DNA from 3 places in the Sodalis sp. RH22 genome. Region 3 is predicted to be linked to each of the others. Evidence: predicted binding sites of a transcription regulator. Region 3 holds the regulator's gene; each other region holds the start of a gene.
The links. The regulator CRP, encoded in region 3, controls carbon source genes, mostly activating them, when cyclic AMP is high. The targets are predictions, from matches to a motif close to ATGTGANNNNNNTCACAT.
Positions count from the first base shown of each region.

Region 1: the regulator CRP is predicted to act here: its motif matches at 3,135-3,152, upstream of idnD (L-idonate 5-dehydrogenase).
Region 2: the regulator CRP is predicted to act here: its motif matches at 7,926-7,943, upstream of adhE (bifunctional acetaldehyde-CoA/alcohol dehydrogenase).

Region 1 is NZ_CP178731.1:3,773,218-3,783,458, reverse strand. Features, by position in the region: gene ACL2XN_RS17190 (gluconate:H+ symporter) at 1-1,181, opposite strand, end outside; gene idnO (gluconate 5-dehydrogenase) at 1,263-2,027, opposite strand; gene idnD (L-idonate 5-dehydrogenase) at 2,043-3,074, opposite strand; gene ACL2XN_RS17175 (sulfite exporter TauE/SafE family protein) at 3,482-4,201, opposite strand; gene ACL2XN_RS17170 (LysR substrate-binding domain-containing protein) at 4,309-5,226, shown strand; gene ACL2XN_RS17165 (AAA family ATPase) at 5,185-5,343, opposite strand; gene ACL2XN_RS17160 (MFS transporter) at 6,667-8,136, shown strand; gene ACL2XN_RS17155 (mandelate racemase/muconate lactonizing enzyme family protein) at 8,139-9,242, shown strand; gene ACL2XN_RS17150 (SDR family oxidoreductase) at 9,271-10,098, shown strand; gene ACL2XN_RS17145 (dihydrodipicolinate synthase family protein) at 10,092-10,241, shown strand, end outside.
Region 2 is NZ_CP178731.1:1,382,036-1,392,276, reverse strand. Features, by position in the region: gene galU (UTP--glucose-1-phosphate uridylyltransferase GalU) at 1-234, shown strand, start outside; gene ACL2XN_RS06280 (UDP-glucose dehydrogenase family protein) at 273-1,616, shown strand; gene ACL2XN_RS06275 (NAD-dependent epimerase) at 1,627-2,634, shown strand; gene hns (histone-like nucleoid-structuring protein H-NS) at 2,896-3,303, opposite strand; gene ACL2XN_RS06265 (thymidine kinase) at 3,869-4,489, shown strand; gene adhE (bifunctional acetaldehyde-CoA/alcohol dehydrogenase) at 4,933-7,653, opposite strand; gene oppA (oligopeptide ABC transporter substrate-binding protein OppA) at 8,755-10,241, shown strand, end outside.
Region 3 is NZ_CP178731.1:4,431,782-4,442,022, forward strand. Features, by position in the region: gene ACL2XN_RS19990 (ABCB family ABC transporter ATP-binding protein/permease) at 29-1,804, opposite strand; gene ACL2XN_RS19995 (aminodeoxychorismate synthase component II) at 2,005-2,580, shown strand; gene argD (bifunctional acetylornithine/succinyldiaminopimelate transaminase) at 2,739-3,965, shown strand; gene ACL2XN_RS20005 (YccS/YhfK family putative transporter) at 3,981-6,053, opposite strand; gene crp (cAMP-activated global transcriptional regulator CRP) at 6,107-6,739, opposite strand; gene ACL2XN_RS20015 (hypothetical protein) at 6,907-7,095, opposite strand; gene ACL2XN_RS20020 (OsmC family protein) at 7,055-7,477, shown strand; gene ACL2XN_RS20025 (phosphoribulokinase) at 7,687-8,556, opposite strand; gene ACL2XN_RS20030 (YheU family protein) at 8,661-8,903, opposite strand; gene ACL2XN_RS20035 (LysE family translocator) at 9,025-9,627, shown strand; gene ACL2XN_RS20040 (ABC transporter ATP-binding protein) at 9,633-10,241, opposite strand, start outside.

The DNA of each region.
Region 1 (10,241 bases), 660 kb from region 3:
TTGACATGGGATGCGATCACGCTGCCCGCGCCGGTCGCCAGCACCATAAGCGCCGGATCGGCATGGGTGACGGCGATAATCGGTAAAACAATGCCCGAGGTGGTGATCGCCGCCACGGTGGCCGACCCCAGCGCGATGCGCAATAACGCCGCGACGCACCAGCACATGACAAGCGGCGACAGCGACGTGCCGCGCATGATATTGGCGATAAAATCACCGACGCCGCTGTCCACCAATACCTGTTTAAAGGCGCCGCCGCCGGCGATAATAAAAATGATCATGGCGATGGCGGCAATGGAATCGCCCAGGATATCCATCACCTGGCCGATCTGGCGCCCGCTGCGCAGGCCGAGAGTAAAAATACCCAGTACGATGGCGGCAAACAGCGCCACGGCGGGATTACCGATAAATTCCAGCAACAGACGCACGCCGTCGTCTTTCGCCATGGTCATGTCGGCGATCGCGGCCAATGCCATCAGAATGACCGGGATAATGGCCACGGTCATGCTGACGGCAAAACCGGGCATTTCCTGTTCGGTAAAAATTTTCGGGTTGAATAATCCCGCCGGCGGTTCTTTTTCAAATTTTTTCAGCAGTTTGGAAAAAAGGGGGCCGGCGATAATGACGGTCGGAATAGCGATGATCAGGCCATAAATCAGCGTGGTGCCCAGGTTGGCGTTAAAAATGATGGCGATAGCGGTAGGGCCGGGATGCGGCGGCAAAAAGCAATGGGTCACCGACAGGGCGGCGACCATCGGAATGCCCACATACAGCAAAGGCAGCCCCGAGGCGGCCACAATGGTAAATACCAACGGCAACAAGAGGACGAAACCGACTTCATAGAACATCGCCAGGCCGACCACCAACCCGGTTATCACCAGCGCCCACTGGATGCGTTGTTTGCCAAAAAACTGTATCAGCGTCGTGGCGATGCGCTGGGCGGCGCCGGTATCGGAGATCAGGCGTCCGAGCATGGCGCCGAATCCCAGGATCATCGCCAAACCACCCAAGGTGCCGCCAATACCGTTTTGAATCGAGTGCATGACCGCCAGCGGTTTCATGCCCTCGGCGATACCCACCACCGCCGCCACAAACACCAGGGCGATAAAACCATTGACTTTAAATTTGATCATCAATATCAGGAGTAATATTACCCCTAATGCAATAATTATAATCGGCATATCCAATCCCCATGCTAATGACGAAAAGTCGCCCGCGGGCGGCTCCCGTCATTTATTTATTATTCGTTATTTTTTTTACTTTCAGACTGCCGCCAACATACCGCCGTCAACAAAGATCAGGTGACCGTTGACAAAATCAGAGGCTTTCGCCGCCAGGAATACCGCGGCGCCGATAAGTTCCTGCGGGTCTCCCCAGCGGGCGGCCGGGGTGCGTTTGGTCAGCCAGGCGGTAAATTCCTGGTTATCGACCAGGGCCTTGGTCATTTCGGTATTAAAATAGCCGGGGGCGATGCCGTTAACCTGAATATTATAACGGGCCAGTTCCACACACATGCCGCGGGTCAGCATTTTAACCGCGCCCTTTGACGCCGCATAGGGGGTAATGGTGTCACGGCCGAGTTCGCTTTGCATGGAGCAAATATTGATGATTTTACCCCGGTTGCGTTTGATCATGTTACGGGCAACCGCTTGTGAAACCAAAAATACCGCCGTTTGATTTACCGCGATAATATCGTTCCAGTCTTTCTCAGGAAATTCGGTAAACGGATGGCGTCGCTGGATGCCGGCATTGTTAATCAAAATATCAATAGGGCCGATATCGGACTCAATTTGCTCAATAGCGCTATTAACGGCCTGGCTTTTCGTCACATCAAATGCGACAGAATAAGCGGTATACCCTTGGTCCCGTAACTGCTGCGCCGCTTTTTCCGCGCGGGCGGCGGTAATATCATTGATGATGATTTCCGCACCCGATTGCGCCAGTCCGTTGGCCAATAAAAAACCAATGCCTTGGGCGGAGCCGGTAATCAGCGCTTTTTTATTTTTTAATGAAAAAATATCGTTCATTTTGGATCCCTATTTTCAAAAAACCAACTGTACTTTTGACGCTAACGATTTGTCCGCCGCGAAGATCAACGCCTGTTCAAGTTCGGCCTGCGGATATTCACCGGATAACAACGGCAGCGGGTCGATGGTGCCGTTGCCCAGCCAGGCCACGGCGGTATTAAATTCGGTGGTGAAACGAAAACTCCCCACCAGCCTGATTTCCTTGGCTATGACCATCATCATGGGGAACTCCGGCGTCACGCCGCCCATGCCGACCTGGACTAAGGTACCCCTGGCCCGGGTTAATTCCAGGCAGCGCGTAATGGACTGGGGATGGCCCGAGGCTTCGAACGCGATATCGAAGTAGCCTTTTTGATCGGCATACGCGGAGAAATCACCGGCCGCCGCATGCAGGGTTTTGGTGGCGCCCATTTGGGCGGCGATATCCAGGCAACGCTGGCTCAGGTCGGCGCAGATGATTTCCCGCGCGCCCGAGGCCTTGGCGGCCGCCACCAGCAAGCTGCCGATAGGCCCGACGCCGGAGACAAAAACGGTTTTACCCTTAACGTCCCCGGCCTGATTCACGGCGTGAATGGCCACCGCCAGCGGTTCGGCAAAAGCCATGACGCGTTCATCGAGGGCATTGTCAAAGGGGATGCATTGTTCCGTATCCACGACTTTAAATTGCGTGAATCCGCCATCCACATGCGGGAAATACATGGCGCTGCCGAAAAAGCGCATATTAATACATTGATTTTCCTCACCGGACAGGCAATATTTACACTGTTTACAGGGCTTGCTGGGGTTAATGGCCACGCTCTGGTTAACGGATAACCCCGGGGCATCGCTTTTTACCACATGGCCGATAACTTCGTGCCCCAGAATCATGGGCTGGCGCACTTTGAAATTTCCGACCGCACCCTCCTGGTAATAATGCAGATCGGATCCGCAAATCCCGCCGCGGGATATTTTAACCAAGGTCCCCTGGCCGGAATATTCTACGTTTTGCGCCACCACGGCAACGGCTTTTTTTCCGGTAACCACGCAAGACTGGGTATCAACGTTCATTTTTATTTCCTCAACGGTAATGTCGTTGAGGTGCAGTTAAACGGCTATGGATGTGCAAAACTGTGATGGATGTCACTTAAAAATGATGTAACGAAAATGATGTAACGCATAACGTGATTGACTTAATAAAAAGCAACCTCCGTTCAAAATGAACAAGAAATAATGTGAATAACCCGGTATGGTAAATTGGCCGCTAAATAGATGCTAATTATGTTATTAGGTATTTGCTATCCCTCATTATTACGGATCGCGAGAGTACGCCTCTGATAAACAGGCGATAGTTACCGCCGCCGCCTGTCCAGGCATTGTCGGTTGCCGGTGCTGGCTTTATGTATGCTTGGCCATTGGGTTCTATTTTTTATTTTTATGGATTTTATAGCGCGTTATATTCCGCAGGGAATCATTTATCAATTAAGCGCGTCCCAAATCATTGAGGCGCCCGCCACCAGCATCATGGCGTCAATCAGGCGGTTAAAGGTTTTTTCAGCCATTTTCACCAAGAATATTTTACCGATGTACATGCCGGCAACCAGCGTACCGCCTACCATCAGGCCACTGATAACGACGGACCGCGGCAGGGCGCCGATGGCCCCGAACGCCGATGCCTTGGCAAGGTAGATAGCAAAGGAGGCGGCCGCTTCCGTCGACAGCAGCGCACCTTTTGTCAGCCCATACCCGGCAAAAAGGGGGATGGTCAGCGGGCCCGTGGAGAAAACCACCCCGGTGAGGTAACCGACCAGTGCGCCCGCCAGCGCCAGTTGCCTGGCGTTGAGCGTTATTGCCCGGGCATTGGCCCAGTGGCGCGCCGGGATCAGCAGGAAGAAAAACAGGCCGATGCAGAAGTTGGAGAGGGGCGCAGGCATCAGCCACAGCGTATTGGCGCCCAGGACGGCGGCGGGGATACCCGGCAGGGAATACCACAGAAAGGCCCTGATATTGATGTCCCTGCGCCACATAAGCACACGCGAAACATTACCCATAATGGCGGCGATGGCCATGATGGGAACCGCGGCCTTGGGACCAAAGGTATACGCCAGCGCCGGCAACAGCATGATGGAAGCGCCTGTGCCCACCATGCCGCTGATGATGCCGGCCGCTATTCCAATAATGACAATGATCAGATACATCACGCCGGCACGTCCTTTTTCAGGGGGTAGTAACCATGATGATAGCGATCAGAAATGGAATGGTGCGTGATAAAATATCACGCAATAGTGATAAAAAAGGACTGGTTATGCATTCACTCCCACCCCTGGCGGCATTACGGGCATTTTTGGTTGCATGCCATGCCGGCAGCTATACCGCCGCCGCCAAAGAATTATGTATTACCCATGGGGCGGTCAGCCGCCATATGCAGGTGGTTGAAAAATGGTTCGGCGTTAATTTATTCAGCCGGGAAGGCCAGCGACGCGTGCCGACGCCTTACGCCCTGACGCTGGCCCGGGAGCTGGGGAGCGCGTTTGATAACCTGTCCGACATCGCCCTGCGCTACGGCAACGGTGGACGTAATAATGTCTTTAATGTCAGCGTGCCGACCACACTGTGCCTGAAATGGCTGCTGCCCCGCCTCGATGATTTTTATACGCGCTTTCCCCAGGCAAATTTGCAGATTTCCACGGCCAATACCGAGCAATTGCACATTATCGGGCACTATGACCTGTTGATCCGGCGTGATATTAGCGTAGCGGAGTATTCCGCGATCGCGTTTTTGCAAGATCAGCATTGCCTGATGGCCTCCCCCGCGCTGCTTAAGCGTTATCCGCTCCGCCTGCCCGCGGATGTCCTCGCCTGTCCCCGCATTGAAACCCTGACAAGGCCTGGGCAGTGGAATCTGTGGCTGGCGGCGGCCGGCCTGCGAAAAACACCCGCGAGCTTATTTCGCCGTTACGACCATTTCCACGTTTCCCTGCAGGCGATGCTGGAAGGGATCGGGGTGGGATTGGGGCCGGTCAACACGCTGTCGGCGGAGATAATGCATGGCCGTCTTGTCCCGCTGTTTCCGCAATTTACCGTTGCCCCCTGTCAATACCAGGCCTTAACGCCGGTGAGCGTGCAAAAAACCGTATTGCACCAAGCGTTTGAGCAGTGGCTGGTGGTGCAGGGGAAAGCGCTAAATGCCGATGGCGATAACGACGCAAACACAACAGTCTGAGCGAATGCCGTGCCGGCCGGGTTCTTCGACAACGGTATAGCCGCGTCGCTTCAGCTCGGCGAGTAACGTGGATTTCCCACCACCGGAACAGCCGGAAATAACGATAAGTCGATTCATGTTTTTCTGTGCCTGCTGGATATGAATGCCACGATAGAATTATGCCAGGTTTGAACGTTGAGCCACCATGGGTAAAGGCCATCCTGGCCTGTTAACGTCTTTGATGATCCCCGCTATTGATGACCGGTATGGGCTTAGAAAGAGACGCGCGCGGGGGAAGGCTTGCCCACCCGCGGTCAGAAAGCATGGCATCGCCTTAACGGCCGGGATCCCCTTGCTTAAATTATCGGCACCCAGTCAATAGATGAGGGTATTGGAGCAAAAATGGATCCGGCAAGGTGTAAAAATCGCCGGGCCCGAAAGCCCGGCCAGCAACATTAGCCTACCAATGCAACCCGCCCATAGCTCACAGAACCAAAGCTTGAATGAGACTGTATAGTGGCAGAACGAATCTTAATGGTTCCCTAACTGTTCCTAATCTTGCCAAATCAGCGTAGTGAGGCCAGGGGACAACGTCTCGCCCGGCATAGCGCGTTTGTCGCCGGCGCGCCTGCAAAAGCGGATTGAGGATCATTCGCCCCAATACAACGTGCACTTCACTTCCCTCAATGCGATCTCCTCACCCACCCTTATCCAGCCGCAATTCCGGGGCGGCTGCCAGGCATCCGAATCCCGCGCAGATATTTCGGCCGCCTTTGCGGGTGGCGGAAAATGTGAATATTTTTAATGACATAAAGCTACCCAGGCTAAAATATTTATTAATTATTTTTCAGTTTCTTAATCAAATTGTCGTGAACGTTATCACAAATCTTACAGGGCATTATTGCCGGGGTAAAAATCTTCGGTAAAAATGCTAACTCGAATTAGCAAGAATATCTTTACCTGAAAAAACGTGCCGGCGGCAAAGCCTGTGCTCATTTTATACAGGCAAGCATGTTAACGCATTGTTTTGAAAATGCTTAATGATGTAACGGGACGGGTGAGGTTTCGTCTTCACCCGGCGGCGATGGCGGCGGACCCGTATTGACGGCCCATGGGGCGGGTTGTGAGGCAGAGCCGCCGGTGGGCGGACAACGCGCAATGCCGCGCCTGTGAGCTTAAGCATTGTTTCCCCTGTATTTTTTTGTCGCCAAAGCTAACTCGAAGCAGCCTGTTAAATGTCATTGGATACACGTCATGGCATTTGGCGCCCGGGCGCTGACGCAATATAGACGGGTCTTTATCGCCGGCGATGCGGTGAAACCTAGCAACGCGTGACCCTGTTGCCGGCCGCTGCGTCTGGCGCGGCCAACAGGAAGCGCCGGCATCAACGAAGGATGAGTAGGACAGACAGAACGGCGAAATACTCGTGTACCTCAATAAGCAAGGTAAATGGGAGTATATATGCACCAGAATATGAATATCGACAAGCTGATCCTGATGGCCAAGAAACGGCTGGATTTGCAGGAGGCTCCCGGATCCACCAAAGCAGGATGGCTGATGATCACCGCCCTGCTTATCGAGTCATGGGATATCTATTCGATGGCGTTTATTATCTACGCTCTCAAAGATATCTATCATCCGAGCAGTTGGCTGCTGGGATTCACCGCCGCCGGCACCCAGTTCGGCGCCATTATCGGCGCCATGTTGGGCGGCTGGCTAACGGACAAGGTGGGCAGGCGTAAAATCTTCCTCGGCTCAATGCTGATGTTTGCGCTGTTCGCCATACTGCAGGGGCTGGCGCCGAATATCTACTGGCTGGCGATTATCCGCTGCTTCGCCGGCATTCCGGTGGGCGCCGATGTCGCCAACGGCTTCACCTACATCATGGAGGTGATGCCGAAAGGCAAACGGGAGGTGATGGCCAACCGATGGCAGTTTATGTTCGCCCTCGGCATCCTCGCGGCGATTTCCCTGGTCACTCTGTTGGTCGCCCTTGGCGTGCATAGCGATCATGTTTGGCGCATCGTCCTGGCGGTACCCGCCATCCCCGCCTTTATACTGCTGATGCTGCGCCGTGAACTGCCCGAAACCCCCGCCTGGTTTGTGGAACGGGGCCGGTTTGTCGACGCCCGCAAGGCAGCGCGCCAGTACTATGGCGATCGCGATGGACAACTGCTGGACGATCTGCTGCCTGAACACGATGTCACTATCCAACAGCCGAGCATGGGCGAAGCGCTAAAAGATTTGTTCAGTCGCAAATTTTCGCGCCGCACCACGCTGTTCGGCTGGATTTCCTGCGCGGTCCAGTCGTTTGAAAACTACGCTTTTTCCTTTTACCTGCCCCTGATCCTGGTGACCATCGGCATTTCCGGCCAGATCCAGAACAACCTGGCGCTGCTGGCGGTGAACTGCGTGGCGGCGCTTTCGGCCTTTGTCGGACCGCTGTTGCTCAAACGGCTGGGACATCGCGGCTTAAGCCAGCTCGGCTTCCTGCTGGTGACTTTCGGCATATTGTTAGCCGCCTACGGTGTATTCAAACTGAATTATCTGATGATCACCGGCGGCGCCGCCCTGATGCTGTGGGGCCATTACTGGGATTCGGAAAGCGGCATGACCGTGGTATCGCTGGTGGCCAAACCGAAATACCGCGGCGTGGCATCCGGCATCGGCTATACCATCGTAAAAATCACCGCGTTCCTGACCACCCTGGTCTTCCCGCCGCTGTTTGACACCCTGGGCGTGCCGCTGGCCTCATCGCTTATCGCCATCGCGCCGTTCCTGGCTTTTCTGGCCGCGACATTCCTGCTGCCCGAAGTCTTCGGCCATGTCGCCGGCGACAATGAATATGAAAATGATGTGCAAGACACTTCCCACGGGATGTCGGGATTCACGCATCCGGAATTGTTGAACGGACTAAAGAAAGAGGACTGATCATGACTATCACCAAAATGCCGGTAATTGAAAATATCGAACTGATGACGGCGCGCGTACCGCTGCCGGAAGGACCCTGGGGCGACCAGATCCACCACGTCACCGATATTGAGGTGGCCATCGTCGATGTGCATGGCTCCAACGGACTGGTGGGCACCGGCTTCAGCCACACTTCCGGCTGGTGCGGCGCCACCATTTCGGCCTTGATCAAGGAAATCATCCCGGATGTTATCGGACAGCGCTTGTCGCCGCGCGCGCTCTGGGATCGCAGTTACAAATATATTCACGATGTCGGCGGCGCCGGCGTCACCACCCATGCGCTTTCCGCCCTGGATATCGCCTACTGGGATTTGCTGGGCAAAACGCTGAATGTGCCTCTCATCGACTTGCTCGGACGGGTGCGCGATCGCGTGCCGTTGTATGGCAGCGGCATCAACCTGCACATGTCGGTGGAGGAGGTGATCGAACAGGTGCGCCGCTGGAAATCGAAGGGGTACCTCGCGGCCAAGGTCAAGGTGGGTAAACCCGACCTGGAAGAGGATGTCGAGCGCTTAATCAAAATCCAGGAAGCCGTGCCGGGATTCCCTCTGGCGGTGGATGCCAATCAGGGATGGAATTTCCCCCAAGCCCTGCGGGCATTCAAGCTGTTTGATCCGTTGAACCTGCTGTGGATTGAGGAGCCGCTGCCGTCGGACAATATCGCCGGCCATAAACAGCTGCGCGAGAGGACCAGCACGCCGATTGCCCTGGGCGAGAATGTCTATAATCTCAGCCAGTTCAGCCAATATATCGACAACGGTTCCGTGGATTTTGTCCAGGCCGACCTGGGGCGCGTCGGCGGTATCACCGGATACCTGGATGTCGCGACGGTCGCCCGCGCGCATAACCTGCCGATGACGCCGCATTTCGTCCTGGAACTGAGCGCCAGCCTGCTGGCCGCGGTGCCCAATGTGTCCTATGCGGAAGTCACCGACGGCGGACGCTGGAAAGATCTGCGCATCGTATTATCCGCCGGCGAGGAGGTGGACGGGTACTACGTTCCCAGCGAGCGGGCCGGTCACGGCATCATTTTGGACAGAGACTATTTGCATGCCCACAAAATATAACGTCATCACTCGATAGCAGGAGATGCATATGGAAGATACCTTATTTTCCGTCAAAGATAAGATTATCGTCGTGACCGGCGGCCTGGGGCAACTGGGCGCCCAATATGTCAAGGAGCTGCATAAACGGCAGGCCAGGGTGGCGGTTTTCGCGCAGAACATCGCTGAAGAACGGCTGCTGAAGGTGTTCGGCGAGCAGCGGGAATCCCCGCGCCTGGCGTTTTATCAGGTTGATATCACCGACAGCGGCAGTATCAATCGTGCGCTGGATGATATCGAGCGGCAATGGGGCGTACCAGACGGGCTGGTGAATAATGCCGGCATCGATACCCAGCCCAGCGCGCCGCCGGAGGTCTCCGGCCCCTTTGAGCAGTTCCCCGTGGACGTCTTCCGTAAAGTGGTGGAGGTCAACCTGGTGGGCACATTTCTGGCGACCCAGCAGGTAGGCGCCAGGATGAAAGCGGCGGGGAAAAAGGGATCCATCATCAATGTCGGATCGATCTACGGCGTGGTGTCGCCGGTGCAGGATATCTACAGCTACAAAAAAGAGGATACCGGCGTGCCCTTCATCAAGCCGGTCGCCTATTCCGCGGCCAAATCGGGACTGTACAATTTTACCCGTTATTGCGCCACCTACTGGGGCCGGGACGGTATCCGGGTCAATACGCTGACCATCTCCGGCGTGGCGCGACCGGATCAGGATCCGCGGTTCCAGAAAAATTATATCGCCCGCATGCCCATCGGCCGCATGGCCAATGAAGATGAATATAACGGCACTATCGTGTTTCTCCTTTCCGACGCGTCAGTGTATATGACCGGCGCCAATGTGGTGGTGGACGGAGGATGGACGGCATGGTAAAGCGCGGCGGGTGGGATAAATACCGGGGGGTCATTTCAGCGCTGGTCACACCGATGCATGAGGATGAATCCGTCAATTACGATGTGCTGGCGAAGGTGGTGGAACATCAGCTCGAGCGCGGAGTGGAGGGATTTTATTGCTGC
Region 2 (10,241 bases), 2.8 Mb from region 3:
ATCTGGCCGCTGCTGGCTAAAACGCCTCCGGGAGCCGGCAATGAAATCCAGCTCACCGACGCCATCGCCATGCTGATGGAAAAAGAAACGGTGGAAGCCTATCACCTGAAGGGGCTGAGCCACGACTGCGGCAATAAACTGGGTTACATGGAAGCCTTCGTCGAATATGGCATTCGTCATGAAAGCCTGGGCAAAGAATTTACCCAATGGCTAAAAGAAACCATCGTGGATTGATTTTTTTTTGAGCGCATTTTTTTACCAGGAATTTCAACATGAAAGTGACTGTGTTTGGTATCGGTTATGTTGGTTTGGTGCAAGCGGCGGTACTGGCTGAAGTGGGTCACGACGTGCTTTGCGTCGATGTCGACGCGCGTAGAGTCGAGAATCTGAAAAACGGCAACATCCCCATCTATGAACCAGGGCTGACCCCGCTGGTGCAGCAGAACTACGAATCAGGCCGGCTGCAGTTCACCACCGACGCCAAGGCCGGCGTTAGCCACGGCATCATGCAGTTTATCGCGGTGGGCACCCCTCCCGACGAGGACGGCTCGGCGGATCTGCAATACGTCACCGCGGTGGCCCGGACCATTGCCCAGTATATGGACGATCATAAAGTGGTGCTGGACAAGTCCACCGTACCTGTCGGCACGGCGGATAAAGTTCGCGCCGTTATGCAGGAAACCCTACAGGCGCGCGGCAGCAAGCTGACTTTCGACGTGGTCTCCAATCCCGAGTTCCTTAAGGAAGGCGCCGCGGTGGCCGACTGTATGCGTCCCGAGCGTATCGTGGTCGGTACCGATAACGATGACGTGGTTGAACTGCTGCGTGAACTTTACGAACCGTTCAACCGCAATCATGACCGTATGATCCTGATGGATATCCGCAGTGCGGAATTAACCAAATATGCGGCTAACTGCATGCTGGCCACCAAGATCAGCTTTATGAACGAGATCTCCAACCTGGCGGAGCTGCTGGGCGCGGATATCGAGAAAGTGCGCCAGGGCATTGGCTCGGATCCGCGTATCGGCTATCACTTTATTTACCCTGGGTGCGGCTACGGCGGTTCGTGCTTCCCTAAAGACGTGCAGGCGCTGATCCGCACCGCCGAGCATATCGGCTACCAGCCCAAACTGCTGCAGGCGGTGGAAGACGTTAACTACCAGCAAAAGGATAAGCTGCCGCAGTTTATCAAGCGTCATTTCGGCGACAATCTCGCGGGCAAAACGTTTGCCTTGTGGGGCCTCTCCTTCAAGCCCAACACCGACGATATGCGCGAAGCCTCCAGCCGGGTATTAATGGAAGCGCTATGGCAGGCCGGGGCGCAGGTACAGGCTTTTGACCCGGAAGCGATGGACGAAACCCAGCGCATCTACGGCCACCGTGCCGACCTGAAGCTAATGGGCACCAAGGAAGCCGCGCTGCAGGGGGCTGATGCCCTGGTTATCTGTACCGAATGGCAAAATTTCCGCGCGCCTGACTTTGATATGCTGAAATCGGCGTTAAAGCAGCCGATCATTTTCGACGGACGCAACCTGTACGATCCGGAACGCCTGGCCAGCCGTGGTTTCACGTATTACGCCATAGGTCGTGGGGCTTCGCTCGCGTCTTATAAGTAAGAGGGGCCCCATGAAATTTTTGGTCACCGGCGCCGCGGGTTTTATTGGTTATCACGTCAGCAGGCGCCTGCTTGCTGACGGCCATCAGGTCATCGGCATTGATAACCTGAACGACTATTACGACGTCCGCCTTAAGCAATCGCGGCTGCTGCAATTGCAGGGCGACACCGCCTTTACCTTTCATCGGCTGGATTTAGCCGACCGCCAGGGAATGGCGTCCCTATTCGCCGGGGAAGGGTTCGAACGCGTGATCCATTTGGGCGCGCAGGCGGGAGTGCGTTATTCGCTGGAAAACCCCCTGGCGTACGCGGACTCCAACCTTATCGGCCATCTGAATATACTGGAAGGGTGCCGTCACAATGGCGTCGGGCATTTGCTTTATGCCTCATCCAGCTCGGTATATGGCCTCAATCGTAAAATGCCGTTTTCCACCGACGATACGGTGGATCATCCGGTGTCATTGTACGCGGCGACGAAAAAAGCCAATGAGTTAATGTCTCATACTTATTCACATCTTTATCAACTGCCAACCACGGGTCTGCGTTTTTTTACCGTATACGGCCCCTGGGGCCGGCCGGATATGGCATTGTTTAAATTTACCGAAGCCATGCTTGCCGGCAGACCTATCGATGTGTATAACCGCGGCGAGATGCGGCGTGATTTCACTTATATAGACGATATCGCGGAAGCCATTATCCGTTTGCAGGATGTCATTCCCACGGCGGACAGCCAATGGACGGTGGAAACCGGGTCTCCCGCCACCAGTTCCGCGCCGTATCGCGTATATAATATCGGCAATAGTCAACCGGTCCAATTGATGGAATACATCAAGGCGCTGGAAAATGCGCTGGGCATTAAGGCCGAGATGAATTTATTGCCGATGCAGCCCGGCGATGTGCTTGAAACCAGCGCGGATACCGCGGCGTTGTACGCAGCCATTGGTTTTAAACCGCAGACGGAGGTAGCGGAAGGAATACAACATTTTGTCAATTGGTATCGTGATTATTATCACCAATGACTTTAGGGGGATGTTGCGATTAATGTCAAAAAGGCGACCTTCAGGTCGCCTTTTTGTGAGCGCTGCCCGCTAACGGTTAATCACTCCACCGGCGGCGGCAGTAAAGGACAAATTGCCTGGCACCCGGATCGAACGCCAAATGTTTCTTATGCTAATAATGCTGCTCATAATTTATGCACATTATGAGCTGAGGTTTGCTTACCGGTAAAAAAAACACCCGCTGAGTATTCAAACGGGTATTTATAATAGCGGTAATTTGGATTAAAGCAGGAAATCGTCCAGCGTCTTGCCTTCATCTTCAATAGACTTCTTGATGACGGCAGGCGTACGGCCTTGGCCGGTCCAGGTTTTGATTTCACCGTTTTCATCGGTGTACTGATATTTAGCCGGACGTGCCGCACGCTTGGTTTTACCCGTTGCTTTAGAAGCGCTCATGGTTTGCAGCAATTCATTCGGATCGATACCGTCGGCAATCAGCATTTCACGATATTGCTGTAATTTGCGGGTGCGTTCTTCGATTTCAGCCTGTGCTTGGCTGTCTTCCTCACGGCGTTCGTTGACAACGACCTCAAGTTTCTCCAGCATTTCTTCCAGAGTCTCCAGGGTACATTCTCTCGCTTGCGCACGCAGAGTTCGGATGTTGTTAAGAATTTTAAGTGCTTCGCTCATTGTCCTAATCTCGAATAATATAAATGGGGCGTCGGGGTAATAATAGAGCGGTAGTTTCTTTTCTGCAATAGCTAGTTTGTAAGTAAAGTAAAAAATAATCTTTTTTTTAAACCACCGCAGCCAAACGACAGTAAATATAAGGCTTGGGGCGAGTAACGACAAATTGATTCGCCATGTTGCGTTTTTCCCCTACTGCACTTTATGGAGCGCATATTGCACAAGACGTTTCATTATGAGCCATGTTTATATCAGGGGGAAATAGCAGGGTTATAAGCCTCCCATTAACCTCCGCCGGTTAATGAAGGTCCGACCTGGCGCCGGGGTAAGCGCGCCTGGCAAATGACCGGAGGGTGAATGGTAAAGTAGCCTGTAAATGATTCAATAAAATTACACTATTTTTATTCATTGCGGCGGGGGCGCCTTATTAGACCCGGCCCGGCCAACCGCCGCGCAGGGCGGGGGGAGTGAATCCGACGCGGGGCGGGGTGGGCCTTTGTGTTAAAGAATATGATACACTTATGGTCATATTAATTATGTCATGATTTTTCACCGGGGTATGGGGCTGATGGCTCAACTATATTTTTATTATTCTGCGATGAATGCGGGTAAATCGACGGCGCTGCTGCAATCTTCCTATAATTATCAGGAACGGGGCATGCGTACGCTGGTATTTACCGCGGAAATAGATAATCGCTTCGCGCGCGGGCAGGTCCGTTCCCGTATCGGCCTTTCCTCGCCGGCCGAGCTATACCGCCCCGATACCGATTTACTGGCCGTCATCACGCAGGCGCATCAGCTTGAGCCGTTGCACTGCGTGTTAGTCGACGAAAGCCAGTTTTTAACCCGGGAACAGGTTAACGGGTTGTCCGATGTCGTGGACCAGCTCGATATTCCGGTGCTCTGCTACGGCTTAAGAACGGATTTTCGCGCGGAATTGTTTCCCGGCAGTCAATATCTTCTTGCCTGGGCGGATAAATTGATTGAACTGAAAACTATCTGTTATTGCGGTCGCAAGGCGAACCGGGTATTGCGGCTAAATGACGAGGGCAAGCCCGTGCATGATGGGCAACAAGTGGTTATCGGCGGGGATGAGCGTTATGTCTCCGTTTGCCGCAAACATTACAAACAGGCGCTGGAACAGGATGTGTCCGTGCCAGGTTACACGCGCCTGACGCCGTCGGCTTAGGTTCGCGCCGGTCCCGACCGGCGGCGAATCCGCCAGGCAGGCAGCCCGCGCGCTTAAACCGCCCAGGCGGCGCGCAGCGGCTGCCAATGACCGGGCCTGGGCGTCGGCCGCGCCCAGGCCCGGGAATCCCGTGTCGGGGCCTTTAGGGGCCTTCAGCGGTCTTTGTCTACGAGTGGCGGCGTTGCCGGCGAAAGCCGGGAACGGTATTGAGGACTGGGCGGTGGGACGCGCCGGGGACGGCTAAAGGCAGGCAAGGGCACCCGGAGTTATGAATACCCCGTACGGCGCTGGCGTTGCGATAGCGCGTTAAACGGCCCAGGCGGGCCGTAGCGCGCATCCCCAGGCGGGGGCGTAGTGATAGCGCTGCGGACACAAAAAAGCCCCTTACGGGGCTTTTTTGCGTTTCCCCCGCCGGAACGGGGGACTAACAGGCATCAGCAGTATCAGCTGGTGACTTTCTTGCCTTTCTTCTCGGATTTCACGACGTCATTTATCGTCGCTTTGATATTACCGACAGGGGCGGGCGCATTGGCCGCCGCGACGGCGTTTTCAAAGGGTTCGACGAATTTACGGCCATAGTAGGTATCCATCAGGATTTGCTTAAGTTCGGCAATCAGCGGATAACGCGGGTTGGCGCCGGTACATTGGTCATCGAACGCATCTTCCGACAGCTTGTCGACTTTTGCCAGGAAGTCTGCTTCCAGCACGCCGGCTTCGCGAATAGAGGTCGGGATGCCCAGGTCTGCCTTGATTTCGTCAAGCCAGGCGAGCAGATTCTCGATCTTCTGCGCGGTACGGTCGCCCGGTTTGCTCAGGCCCAGATGGTCCGCCACTTCGGCGTAGCGACGGCGTGCCTGCGGACGGTCGTACTGACTGAACGCGGCCTGCTTGGTCGGGTTGTCGTTGGCGTTGTAGCGGATCACGTTGGAGATCAGCATAGCATTGGCCAGGCCATGGGGAATGTGGAATTCCGACCCCAGTTTATGGGCCATGGAGTGACATACGCCGAGGAAGGCGTTGGCAAACGCAATACCGGCGATGGTGGCGGCGTTATGCACGCGTTCACGGGCCACCGGGTTCTTGGCGCCTTCATGATAGCTGGCCGGCAGGTATTCTTTAAGCAGCTTAATGGCCTGCAGCGCCTGGCCATCGGAAAACTCGGTGGCCATAATGGACACATAGGCTTCCAGCGCATGGGTTACCGCATCCAGGCCGCCGAAGGCGCACAGGGATTTAGGCATGTTCATCACCAGGTTGGCGTCGACAATCGCCATATCCGGCACCAGGGCATAATCCGCCAGCGGGTATTTCTGGCCGGTGGCGTCATCGGTGACCACGGCGAACGGTGTAACTTCCGAACCGGTGCCCGAGGTGGTGGTAACCGCAATCATCCTGGCTTTTACGCCCATTTTCGGGAACTTGTAGATACGTTTACGGATATCCATAAAGCGCAGCGCCAGCTCTTCGAACGGGGTGCCCGGATGTTCGTACATCACCCACATGATCTTGGCGGCATCCATCGGCGAGCCGCCGCCGAGGGCAATGATGACATCGGGTTTAAACGACATCATCTGCTCGGCGCCCTTGCGCACGATGCTCAGGGTCGGATCGGCCTCAACCTCGAAGAACACTTCGGTTTCAATGCCGTGGTTTTTCAGCACCGAGGTAATCTGGTCGGCATAGCCGTTGTTGAACAGATAGCGGTCGGTGACGATAAAGGCGCGTTTTGCGCCGTCGCTGGCCACTTCGTCCAGGGCGATCGGCAATGAACCACGACGGAAATAGATGGATTTAGGAAGCTTATGCCACATCATATTTTCAGCTCGCTTGGCCACGGTTTTCTTGTTGATGAGATGCTTGACCCCGACGTTCTCGGAGATCGAGTTCCCGCCCCAGGAACCACAACCCAGCGTCAGGGACGGCGCCAGCTTGAAGTTATAGAGGTCGCCGATACCCCCTTGGGAGGCCGGGGTGTTGATCAGGATACGCGCGGTCTTCATCTTGTCGCCGAAAAAATTCACGCGTTCAGGCTGGTTATCCTGGTCGGTGTACAGACAAGAGGTATGGCCGATGCCGCCCATCTCCACCAATTTTTCCGCTTTGATCACGGCGTCTTCGAAATTCTTGGCGCGGTACATGGCCAGCATCGGCGACAGTTTTTCATGGGCGAAGGGTTCTGAGTCGTCCACGACGGTCACTTCACCGATCAGCACCTTGGTGTTGCCCGGCACTTTGATGCCGGCCATATCGGCAATCTTCGATGCCGCCTGGCCGACAATGGCCGCGTTAAGCGCGCCGTTTTTCAGGATGATGCCCTGAACGGCTTTCAGTTCCTCGCCGCGCAGCATATAGCCGCCATGGCTGGCGAAACGTTCGCGTACGGCGTCATAGATTTCGTCGACCACGATAACCGACTGTTCGGAGGCGCAGATGACGCCGTTATCGAAGGTCTTCGACATCAGGATGGAGGCTACCACGCGTTTGATGTCCGCGGTTTCATCCACCACGACCGGGGTGTTGCCGGCGCCGACGCCGATGGCAGGCTTGCCGGAGCTGTAGGCGGCCTTGACCATGCCCGGACCACCGGTGGCGAGGATCAGGTTGACCAGCGGATGATGCATAAGCTGGTTGGATAATTCCACGGTCGGCTCGTCTATCCAGCCGATGATGTCTTTCGGCGCACCGGCGGCGACAGCGGCCTTAAGCACGATTTCCGCCGCGCGGTTGGTGGCGTTCTTGGCGCGCGGATGCGGCGAGAAAATGATGCCGTTGCGGGTCTTCAGACAGATTAACGCCTTGAAGATAGCCGTCGATGTCGGGTTGGTGGTAGGCACGATACCGCAGATGATACCGATGGGTTCGGCGATGGTGATAGTGCCGAACGTATCGTCCTGGGCCAGGATGCCGCAGGTTTTTTCATCTTTATAGGCGTTGTAAATATATTCGGAGGCAAAATGGTTTTTAATCACTTTATCTTCGACGATGCCCATACCGGATTCGGCTACGGCCATCTTGGCGAGGGGGATGCGCGCATCGGCGGCGGCCAGGGCGGCGGCGCGGAAAATTTTATCCACCTGCTCCTGGGTAAAATTGGCATATTCGCGCTGGGCTTTTTTGACGCGTTCTACCAGCGTATTAAGTTCAGCGACATTAGTAACAGCCATAATGCTCTCCTAATAAATGTTAAAATTTTGGGTTAGATTGTTAAACTCTTTAAGTAAAAAGCCTGCCCGCCTCGCCCACAAAGATATATATGACTAATATTATATCAGTTAGTCTATCTGCCCAATCAGGGATATGCATTGGCACAATGAGCTTTTTACTTAATGAGTTTCTTCAATCACCTACTTTAACAAAAAATTCAGTTAAATTGCCGCTTTTTTATGCTTACCCGGCTTTGCGTTAAAGGGATCTTAAAGAGTATTACCGCAGTTATATGTGATACATATCACAAATTATGCATGCTGACTCCATTCAGCAGGGAGGGGTAGCCGCAAAAGTTACACAGGTGCCTTAATTACGTTAACCGATGAAATGTCGGGATAAATACGATTACAATTAATTAACAAACTGGCTGCAAAATTCGCCCCAAATAGCGATTTACCGCCGGGGGAGAAAGCAAAACGGCAGGCCGCCAGAAAAATCCACCTTAACATTGCCTGCCTAACCCCGCGCAGCGATGCTCATAACGGTCAGCATCAAAATAGGACAAAACATGCACGGAATTGGCCAAAATGCACCATAAAGCATCAGCGTATATTAACTGCGCAATGGGATTTTGTCGGCATAATGGGAAATTAATCGTGCTTTATTTCAAAACGATAGCGGGTTTTATCGGAATTTTCCGGATTTTTTTTCAGCCTAAGCGGCAAAGGGTCTTGTCACAATGCTACTCAGATGTTATTAGTGTTTATTCACGCATCATTAGGCGTTTATTCTCTTTACAGGCCATAAATTGACCTTATGTGTTTTTATGTAACAAATGATTAAATAATAATTATTTTTCCATGTAAGGCTGATATTTTTTGATGCCATGATAACTGTAAATAACTTCTTGCCAGGCCTGTGTCCCACCCGATTGCTGTTTTTGCCGGCGCCGCGCCGGCTTGTTTCCTTTATAGCCTTCACCAATAAGGAATACCGCTTCTTTGCCTTGTGGTTTCGTTCACCATAATTGGCGTGGGAGTTGTCATACCCGTTTAACGGGAACCTGCGTGCCGCAAAGCCGGGGCCACGCAATAATAAAAAACTGGAGTGCACTGATAATGACCAACATCACGAAAAAGACACTGCTGGCGGCGGGCATCATTGCCGCACTGGGCGTCGTGTCGGTAGGATCCTCTTTCGCCGCGGACGTTCCCGCCGGCGTGCAGCTTAGCGACAAACAGGAATTGGTGCGCGGCAACGGCGCCGAAATACAGTCCCTCGATCCCCATAAGATAGAAGGGGTGCCGGAATCCAATATCAACCGCGATGTGCTGGAAGGGCTGACCATTAACGACCTGTATGGCCATACGCAGCCGGGCGCCGCCGAAAGCTGGGAGACCAAGGACTCGAAAGTCTGGATCTTCCATCTGCGCAAAGACGCCAAATGGTCCAACGGCGATCCGGTGACGGCGCAGGATTTTGTCTATAGCTGGCGTCGCCTGGCCGACCCGCAGACCGCGTCGCCGTATGAAAGCTATCCGCAGTACGCCCATATCGTGAATATCGATGAAATCATTGCCGGCAAAATGAAACCCGATACCCTGGGCGTTAAGGCCGTGGACGATAAGACGCTGGAAGTGACCCTGAGCCAGCCGGTGCCTTATTTTCCTAAATTACTGAGCAACCCCGCCATGTCGCCGGTGCCGCAAAAGGTGGTGGAGCAGTTTGGTGAAAAATGGACCCAGCCCGCCAATTGGGTCGGCAACGGCGCGTATAAAGTAAAGGATTGGGTCGTCAACGAGCGTCTGGTGCTGGAGCGTAGCCCGTCCTATTGGAATAATGCCAAGACGGTGATCAACCAGGTGACCTACCTGCCGATTTCCTCGGAAGTAACCGACGTGAACCGCTATCGCGCCGGCGAATCCGATATGACCTATAACAATCTGCCGATCGAATTATTCCAGAAGCTGAAACGCGAAATCCCGAAAGAAGTGCATGTCGATCCGTATCTGTGTACCTATTATTATGAAATCAATAACCAAAAGGCGCCCTTTACCGATGTGCGCGTGCGCACTGCGCTGAAACTGGCGCTGGATCGCGATATTATCGTTAACAAGGTCAAGGCCCAGGGCGACTTGCCCGCCTTTGGTTTTACGCCTCCGTATACCGACGGCGCCAAGCTGACCCCGCCGGAGTGGTTTGGCTGGAGCCAGGACAAACGTAATGCCGAAGCGCGTAAGCTGCTGGAGCAGGCCGGCTACACCAAGGATAAGCCGCTGACCTTCGATTTATTGTACAATACCTCCGATCTGCATAAGAAACTGGCGATTGCCGTTGCGTCGATATGGAAAAAGAACCTGGGCGTGGAAGTCAAGTTGGTAAACCAGGAATGGAAAACCTTCCTCGATACCCGTCACCAGGGGACCTTTGATGTATCCCGCGCCGGCTGGTGTGCCGATTACAACGAACCCACCACCTTCCTGAACATTATGCTGACCAATGGTTCGAGCAATACCGCCCATTACTCCAGCCCGGCCTTTGATAAACTGATTGCCGACGCCGTCGACGCCAAGAGCGATGATGCGCGCACAACCTTGTATCAGCA
Region 3 (10,241 bases):
AGCCGCGCTGCCGCCCCGAAGGCGTTGTTTACGCCGTCTGTTGATCCTGTTCCTCGCGGCGCTGATGCTGCCACATCGCCGCGTAGCGGCCGTTTTGCGCCAGCAGCTCGCCATGGCGTCCGCGCTCGGCGATGGCGCCGTCCTCCAGCACGAGAATCTCATCGGCATCGATGATAGTGGACAGCCGGTGGGCGATGATAAGGGTGGTATGATCGCGGCTGACCTCGCGCAGATGCGTTTGGATCTCGCGTTCGGTCTGGGTATCAAGTGCGCTGGTGGCTTCGTCGTAGACCAGGATGGCGGGATTTTTCAGCACCGTGCGGGCGATGGCCACCCGCTGCTTTTCACCGCCGGACAGTTTTAGGCCCCGTTCGCCGACGCGGGTCTCGTAGCCGTCGGGCAGGCTGACAATAAAATCATGGATATGCGCCAGCCTGGCGGCCCGCTCGATTTCGGCAAACGTGGCGTCGGTATTGCCATAGCCGATGTTATAGCGCAGGGTATCGTTAAACAGCACGGTATCCTGCGGCACGATGCCGATGGCACGGTGCAGGCTCGCCTGGGTAACGTCGCGGATATCCTGCCCGTCCACGGTGATGGCGCCGGCATCGACATCATAAAAACGAAACAGCAGGCGCGACAGCGTGGATTTGCCCGCGCCCGACGCGCCGACCACCGCCACGGTTTTCCCCGCCGGAATGGTAAATGTGATATTGCCCAGGATGGGGCGGCGCGCGTCATATCCGAAACCGACGGCGTTGAACGCCACTTCCCCACGGGTAACGCGCAGCGGCGCGGCGCCAGGGCGATCTTCAATTTCTCTTTCCAGCGTGAGCAGATCAAACATATTATCCATATCGATCAGCGCCTGGCGTATTTCCGCATAAATAAAACCAAAAAAATTCAGCGGCTGATACAACTGCAGCAGATAAGCGTTAACCAGTACAAAGTCGCCCAGGGTCATGGTGCCCTGGGTAATGCCGCGCGCCGCCATGGCCATCATCGTGACCAAACCGACGGAAATCACCGCCGTCTGGCCAATGCTCAGCACCGTAAAGCTGAATTGGTTTTTAATGGCGGCGCGCTCATACAGCCGACGCGAGCTGTCAAAGCGCTGGCACTCGAACGCCTCATTGCCGAAATATTTCACGGTCTCGTAATTAAGCAGGCTGTCGAGGGATTTATTACTGGCGTCGGCATTGGCCTGGTTTAATTCGCGGCGAAAGCGGGTACGCCATCCCACCGCCGTAATGGTAAACAGGATATACGCGCCGACGGTGGCCATAATCGCCACCGCGAACCAGATGTTCAGCAGCCGCCACATAATGGCCGCCACCAGGCTGATTTCAAATAAGATGGGCACGATGGAGAACAGTACGCGCGACAGCACCGTCGAGACCGCCTGGGTTCCCCGCTCGATGGACAGGGACAACCCGCCGGTGCGCCGTTCCAGATGAAAACGCAGGCTTAGGGCATGCAGCTGGCGGAAAACGCGCAGGCCCAGCAGCCGGGTGGCGTTTTGGCTGACATAGATAAACATCACGTTGCGCAGTTCATCAAATAACGATGCGCAGACCCGCGCCAGACCGTAGGCGAGGATAAGCCCGATGGGCACGGCCAGCAGCCGCGCCTGGTCGCCGCCCAGCCGGTCGACGATGGCTTTATAGGCCAGCGGCACCAGCGACGTGCCGACCTTGGCCACGATCATAAACAGCAGCGCCGCCACCAGATAGTAGCGCAGCTTAGGGTTATTCTTGGGCCACAGGTAAGGCAGCAGTATTTTCAGCGGCTTATAACGGTACATGCGTTGTTTTTTTATCCCTGACGATATGACAATATGGCCGGTAGCCTGCGGGCGGGCGTCGGGTGAATATCACACAGGTCCTGATCTCCTGTCCAGGCAAAGGACGCTATCCTGTGTAGCTGGCGGGGCACGGGCCGCTATCTAAAATGCATCCTGTTGTTATTCAATAAAAATCTATTTACCAGTAGGATATACCGGCGATGTTGCTGCTTATCGATAACTATGACTCCTTTACCTACAACCTGTACCAATATTTTTGCGAGCTGGGCGCGCAGGTAGAGGTATGGCGCCACGACCGGTTGCAACTGGCCGATATCGAGCGCATGGCCCCGCGGCAACTGGTGATTTCCCCGGGTCCCGGCACCCCCGACGAGGCCGGCATTTCATTGGCGGCCATTCGTCATTTTGCCGGCAGGATACCTATACTCGGCGTCTGTCTGGGTCATCAGGCCATTGCGCAGGCTTTCGGCGCCCGCATCGTGCGCGCAAACCAGGTGATGCACGGCAAAACCTCCGCCATTACCCATGACGGCCGCGGCGTCTTCGCCGGGCTGGCCCTGCCGCTGACGGTCACCCGCTACCATTCCCTGGTGATCGACCGCGCCGGCTTGCCCGATTGCCTGGAGGCGACCGCCTGGAGTCTGCGCGACGGCGCGCGGGATGAAATCATGGGCATCCGTCATCGAACCCTGCCGCTTGAAGGTGTACAGTTTCATCCTGAAAGCGTGCTCAGCGAGCAGGGCCATCAACTCCTGGCGAACTTTCTTGCGTGTTAGCCGATCGGCATGTTGATATAGCATTAACGGACAAGGCCACGGGCAGCGGCTTTTTTTCGCTCTGATAGTGATAAAACGATTGCACTGGAGTGATTTTTTATTCATATTTTATGACTATAATATCACTTCTTGATTTGTTGCGGACCGGGTAATTACATATGAATACAGATAATAGCGCAGTAACGCGGGAAACTTTCGACCAGGTTATTCTGCCGGTTTATGCACCGGCGCAGTTTATTCCGGTCCGGGGCATGGGCAGCCGGGTATGGGACCAGGACGGAAAGGAATATATTGATTTCTCCGGCGGCATTGCGGTCACTGCGCTGGGACATTGCCATCCGGCGCTGGTCGCGGCGCTGAAAGCCCAGGGCGAAACCCTATGGCACACCAGCAACGTCTTTACCAACGAACCGGCGCTGCGCCTGGCGCGCAAGCTGATTAACGCCACCTTTGCCGACCGGGTGTTTTTTGCCAACTCGGGCGGCGAGGCCAATGAAGCGGCGTTTAAGCTGGCGCGTCACTACGCCATTACCCGCCACAGCCCCTATAAAACCAAAATCATCGCTTTTCATAACGCGTTCCACGGCCGCACGCTGTTTACCGTTACCGTGGGCGGGCAACCGAAATATTCCGACGGCTTCGGGCCAAAACCGGCGGATATCGTCCATGTGCCTTTTAACGATCTGGCGGCCGTCAAGGCGGTGATGGATGATCATACCTGCGCCGTGGTGGTGGAGCCGATTCAGGGTGAAGGGGGCATTATGCCCGCCACGCCGGAATTCCTGCAGGGCCTGCGCGATCTGTGCGACCAGAATCAGGCGCTGCTGGTGATGGACGAAGTGCAGTGCGGCATGGGGCGCACCGGCAAGCTGTTTACCTATATGCACTATGGCGTAACGCCGGATATTCTGACCACCGCCAAGGCGCTGGGCGGCGGTTTCCCCATCAGCGCCATGCTGACTACGGAAGAGATCGCCTCGGTGATGAAAGTGGGCACCCACGGCACCACCTATGGCGGCAATCCCCTGGCCTGCGCGGTATCCGAGGCGGCGCTGGATGTGATTAACCAGCCGGAAGTCCTGGCGGGCATTAACGAAAGGCACGATCGTTTTGTCAGCGCGCTCCGGGCAATTGACGACAAATATCAGGTATTTTCGGATGTGCGCGGCATGGGCCTGCTGCTGGGCGCCGAACTGCGGCCGCAGTTCCATGGCCGGGCGCGCGAGTTCCTGCACGCCAGCGCCGCGCAGGGCCTGATGATCCTCAACGCCGGTCCGGACGTCATCCGTTTCGCGCCGTCGCTGGTGGTGGAGTTCGCCGATATCGAACAGGGCATGGCCCGGTTTGAACAGGCGGTGGCGCAGGTTATCGCCGCCAAACCCTAGGCGCGCGGCGGGAGACTAATGGCTTAACCGGCGCGCCAGCCAGTTGCCGTGCTGCGGCCGCTGGCGCCAGGCTACCGAAGAAATCGTATGCATCACGCCCAGATGGAACAGAATACGCCGCAGATGGCGTTCCATCAGGGTGCCGGGCAGCTCCGGCGTTTCGCCGGCGGCGTCCATCACCGGGCTGTCTGAGCTTGGGCCGTCATATTCCAGCCGTTGCTGGCAGCGCTGCAGCGCCACCTCGCAAGAGGCCAGGTACTTTTGCGCCAGCGTCGGCGTCAGCATGTAGTGATCCCGCGCCAGGATGGTCATGGCATTGATGTGCTCGACGATGAACTGGCTATGGGTCACCCATAAACGCATATCGGTCAGATAGCGCGAATTAAACGCCGGCTCCCGCATCGCCTGGCTAAGCGACGTAAACAGCGCGTTGTGCGCCTGGTTGACCTTCATGCGCGCGTAGGCCAGCGCCGCCGGCTCGGGGGCGGGTTGCAGCAGCAGCCGCAGCGCGTCCTGGCCCCGCTCCAGCGCCAGATGGGCGTTTTTGCGCAGCATACCGCTTTGCCACTGCGGCCATAACCACAGCATGCCGCCGAACGCCAGCATACAGCCGATCAGCGTATCCACCAGCCTGGGCACCAGGAAATGCGCGCCGTTCAGCGACAGTAGCTGCAACGTATACACCGCGGTCACCGTCATGCCGATCATCGCCAGGCCGTAATTTTTGCGCAACACCAGGTAAGACGCCAGCGTCAGGAACAACATGCACAGCAATACCGTGCCGTCGCTCAGCCTGAATTGCAGCGTGCCGGCGGCAATCACCAACCCCGCCAACGTGCCCAGGGCCCGATGCTGGATCCGCACCCGGGTGGCGTTATAGCCGTTCTGGCTGACAAACATCACCGTCATTAAAATCCAGTAGGGTTTGGGGAGATCCAATACCAGCCCCAGGCTGCTGCCGATGGCCAGCATAATCCCAAGCCTTGCCGCGCTGCGCAGCGCCATGGATTTAAAGGAACAGTAGCTGACCAGCGCATGCCAAAACGACAGCCGCTGCTGGTTGTCGGCCATCAGGTCGCGGCGGTAAAGCGGGCGCTGGGTACGCAGCAGCCGGGCGATACGGCTGAAATGGTAATAACAAAACTGTCCGACCGGATTATCCGGATGCCGGTCGGCAATTTTTTCCAGGGCCGACAGCGCGGTGGCCATGTTAAAACGCCCCGGCTGCCGGTGATAGAGAATATCATCCGCCAGTACCCGCAACCGCGCGGCAATCAGCCGGGCGTTATAGCGGATAACCGCCTCGGCGTGGCTTTGCGCCACCAGTTTTTGTACTTCGTCCGGCTGGTGCAGGCTGACGGCGATATGCTCCTGCAAATCCAGCGCCACCTGGAAAGAACGCAGCAGGCGTTTGTACTGCAGCTGATCATTGGCCGACAGCATATAAAGCTGCTGGTATACCTGGGCAATCAGATCAATCACCGCCTGCTGGCGGGCAAACAGCGGCGGCAGGGCGGTTTCCGGATCGGTATGCTGTGTCAGCAGGGTATATTTCGCCTCGATATAATCCGCCAGCTCCCGATACAGCAGGCTAAGAGATTCCCGCATCGGCTGCTCCTTCCACAACCGGAACCACAGGGCGTTGAACAGTCCGTACCAGGCGGTGCCGGCAATATACAGCAGCGGCGGCACGACGGGCGGCACATTGCCGGCCAGGCCCAGGGTAAAGATGGCGGCGATAAGCGCGGCGGGCAATAAACGGCCGTGCAGCGGGCTGATTTCACCGGTAACGCCGAACAGCAGCGCCAGGCCGAGCATCACCAAGGGCAATGGCACCGGCACGGCCAACAGCACCTGGATCAGCACGCTGCTCAGCGCGAACAGCGCACCGCCGACGGCCAGGCGCTTGAAAAACCGTTTATGCAGGGTATCGAGGCCGGCGATATTGCAGCAGGCAGGGACCAACGAAAACAGCAGGCCGTTTTGCAAGCTGCCGAATAACAGGCCGGCGGCCACCGGCAGGCATAGCACGATGGTTTGCCGCAGGGCATAGTTTACTTCAGGGTGGTAGATTAACCGGCGCCACATACTGTCAGCAAAAAAAGCGTGGTACGAAGCACCACGCCTGTATAACGGGGCTATCAGCGCGTGCCGTAAACAACAATGGTTTTACCGTGCGCGGATATAAGATTTTGATCTTCGAGCATTTTAAGAATACGTCCTACCGTCTCGCGGGAACAGCCGACAATCTGGCCGATTTCCTGACGAGTGATTTTTATCTGCATGCCGTCGGGGTGGGTCATGGCGTCGGGTTGTTTCGCCAGGTTCAACAGGGTTTGCGCTATGCGTCCGGTAACGTCCAGGAATGCCAGGTTGCCGACTTTTTCCGACGTTACCTGTAAACGACTGGCCATTTGCGCCGACAGGCGCATCAGGATATCCGGATTCACCTGAATCAGCTGCCGGAATTTTTTATACGAAATCTCGGCGACTTCACAGGCGGTTTTCGCCCGTACCCAGGCACTGCGTTCCTGACCTTCCTCGAATAGGCCGAGCTCACCGATGAAATCTCCCTGGTTAAGATAGGAGAGAATCATCTCTTTGCCTTCTTCATCCTTAATCAGCACCGCCACGGCGCCCTTAACGATGTAGTAAAGCGTTTCAGCCTTTTCACCCTGATGTATAAGTGTACTCTTCGATGGATACTTATGAATATGGCAATGAGACAGGAACCATTCGAGAGTCGGGTCTGTTTGCGGTTTGCCGAGAACCATTCGCTGTTATCCTCTTTTGTCATCGCTATCCCAGGTTCGGGACATCGTATTCCCTGTTACGGCGCTTGTATTATTCACTCTGACTCCGCGTTTAAACGGAGCGACGTAAGGGAACTTATTAGGGTCTGGTAATGTGATGTTCCGATCGATCTCTTGCCCTTTCATTATCATGAGGCCGATCCAGCCTTGTTTTTAGCATAGGTTTGAAGCAGTGTCTTCTGTTGTCTTGCTTCAGCATGAAGTATGTTCAGTAACATTGCCAGTTTTCCAACAAAAATGTAGTCTGCTGGAAAGCTTTTCATCAGGAGTATCATAATGCAGGCACGGGTCAAATGGGTAGAAGGGTTGTCTTTCATGGGCGAATCCGCCTCGGGCCACCAGGTTTTGATGGATGGGAACGCGGGCGAAAAAGCGCCCAGCCCAATGGAAATGGTATTGATGTCGGTCGGCGGCTGCAGCGCCATTGATGTGGTATCGATTTTACACAAAGCGCGGCAGGACGTCCGGGACTGCGAGGTCAAACTCACCTCCGAGCGCCGCGACGAGGCGCCGCGCCTGTTTACCCATATCAACCTGCATTTTATCGTCACCGGCGCCGGGCTGACCGACAAGGCGGTGGAGCGGGCGGTGACGCTATCGGCGGAAAAATACTGCTCGGTCTCACTGATGCTCGGCGCGTCGGTCAATATGACCCACAGCTTTGAAGTGCGCGACGAACGCCACGCCCCCGCCGCCTAACCGGCCCGCCAACACCGCACTCAAACCCGGCGTGTTCAAGGGAGAGCGCGCCAATGGGGTCGAATCGGGCATGGTTTCTCTGCCCGACCGAGCGCCCCATGGCACGGTATGCTAGGCCCGCCAACACCGCAGCGAATCCTGGCGTGTTCAAGGGAAAGCATGCCGATGGGGCCGAATCGGGCGTGGTGTTCCCGCCCGAGGCCTCGAGTTTACTTAATTTCCTTTCCTTCCAGCAACTGCTGTACCAGCGGCCCCATTATCAGCTCCATCGCCAGCCCCATCTTGCCCCCGGGCACCACCAGCGTATTAATATTGGAAATAAAGGAGCCTTGCAGCATCGCCAGCAGGTAAGGCAGGTCGATATGCGCCAGGCTACGGAAATGAATAACGACAAAACTTTCGTCAAGTGAGGGAATCGCCTTGGCGGCGAAAGGGTTCGACGTGTCGACGGTCGGCACCCGCTGGAAATTGATATGGGTGCGGGAAAACTGCGGCGTGATGTAGTTAATATAATCCTCCATCGACCTCACCACCGAATCCATCACCGCCTCGCGCGAATGCCCCCGCTCGCCGGTATCGCGCACCAGTTTCTGGATCCACTCCAGGTTGACGATGGGCACCACGCCCACCAGCAAATCCACGTGCTTCGCCACGTCATGGCTATCGGTTACCACGCCGCCGTGCAGCCCCTCGTAAAATAACACGTCCGTCGGTTCCGGCAACGCCTGCCAGGGCGTAAAGGTACCGGGGATCTGGTTATACGGCACCGCCTCGTCATACGTATGCAGATATTTACGCGACTGACCGCGGCCGGTATCGCCATACTGATGAAACGTATGCTCCAGCAGGCCAAAGTTATTGGCGTCCGGACCAAAGTAGCTGATATGGCGCCCTAAATCCCGCGCCTTGCGGATCGCCATATCCATTTCCGGCCGGGTAAAGTGATGAAAGCTGTCACCCTCCAGTTCGGCGGCGTGGATATTCAACTGCTGGAATATTTTACGAAACGCCAGGCTGGTGGTGGTGGTGCCCGCACCGCTGGAACCGGTAACGGCAATAATGGGGTGTTTTGTCGACATGGTAACCCTACGCTTGGTTGAATTGCGGCGTGAAGAAGTGCGCCCGGCATCAAGGCCCAGAAGTGAGTGTTAGCATATTTAGCGCTTAGGGGCCAGGGGCTTCGCTATTCGCCCGGCGTATTACCGGCCTGGTCATTAAACCGGCCGCGCGGCATGATATTGATATTTTCATGCAGTTCCGACCAGACCACCACCGCCTCGCCGCTTATCAACTGGCGTTTTACATCCTCGACCTTTTGCGCCAGTGATTTCTCCTGCTCGCCATAATCGGTGCCCTCACGCAGTACAAAGGACTCGATCAGGTTATAGAGCGTGTCAGGATCGATTTGTTCCCAGGGAATAATCACGATATTGTGTCCCGATAGTCAATAAATCAAGGTGTTGAGTAAATTTCACCTGTTATGCCTTGTGCATCCCCGTGCGCACTGGTAGCTTCATACGCGTTATTTTACGGGGAGCCGCCAAAACGTGGAACTGAGTCTTTTTCTGTCAATGCTGGGGTTTCTCTGGGTGGCCGCCATTACCCCTGGTCCTAATAATATGCTGCTTACCGCCTCGGGCGCCAATTTTGGCTTCTGGCGCTCAATGCCGCTGATGATCGGCATCATGCTCGGCATGCAATGTATCCTGCTGCTGGTGGCCTTCGGCATCGGCGGCCTGATCACGCTTTATCCGTCCCTGCATTTTATGCTGAAGGTGGCGGGCAGCCTTTACCTGCTGTGGCTGGCCTGGAAAATAGCCACCGCCGCCTATGAAAAACTGGAAACCGACGCGCCGCCCCCCCGGCCCATTCCCTTCTACCAGGGCGGCCTGCTGCAGTTTCTTAATCCCAAGGCCTGGCTGATGGCGCTGGGCGCGGTAGCCAGCTTCAGCCTGAGCGGCAGCGCCTATATCACCTCCGTCGGCGCCATCAGCGTCGGCATCGTCAGCGTCAATATCGTCTCCGGCGTTATCTGGCTCGGCTTCGGCACCCTGATCGGCCGGCTGCTGCGCAGCAAACGCGCCTGGATCGCTTTTAACGTCGCCATGGGCCTGCTGACGGCGGCCTGCGTATTGCTGATCTGGCGCTGACGCGCTTATTGCGACTCGAACTCCCGGGTCAGGGTCTCCAACTGTTCCTGGGCGTCCAGCCACGCCATTTCCGCCTCTTCCAGCTGCGATTTAACCTTGGCCTGCTGCTGCAGGGCCAGGGCCAGGTCCGCTTTACGGCTGATATCATACAGCGCCGCGTCGGCCAGTCCGGCCTCGATGGCCGCCAGCTCCGCGCCACGTTTTTCCATTTGCTGTTCATAGCGGGTAATGGCCTTGCGCAACGGCTGGGTCTGATTACGGAAATCCGCCTCGCGCCGCTTCTGGTCTTTCCTGGCCTGGGCATTATTGACCTGCGGCGCCGGGGTCTCGGTATCATTGCCGTCCTGCGCCGCCGCCTGGCGTTGCTGATCCACCAGCCACTGCTGGTAATCCTCCACATCGCCGTCAAACGACGCGACGCGACCGTCATGCACCAGATAAAATTCATCGGTGGTGGAACGCAGTAAATGCCGGTCATGGGACACCACCACCAGCGCGCCGTCGAAATCTATCAGCGCTTCGGTCAGCGCCTGGCGCATATCCAGATCCAGATGGTTGGTCGGCTCATCGAGCAGCAGCAGGTTGGGACGCTGCCAGACAATCAGCGCCAGCAC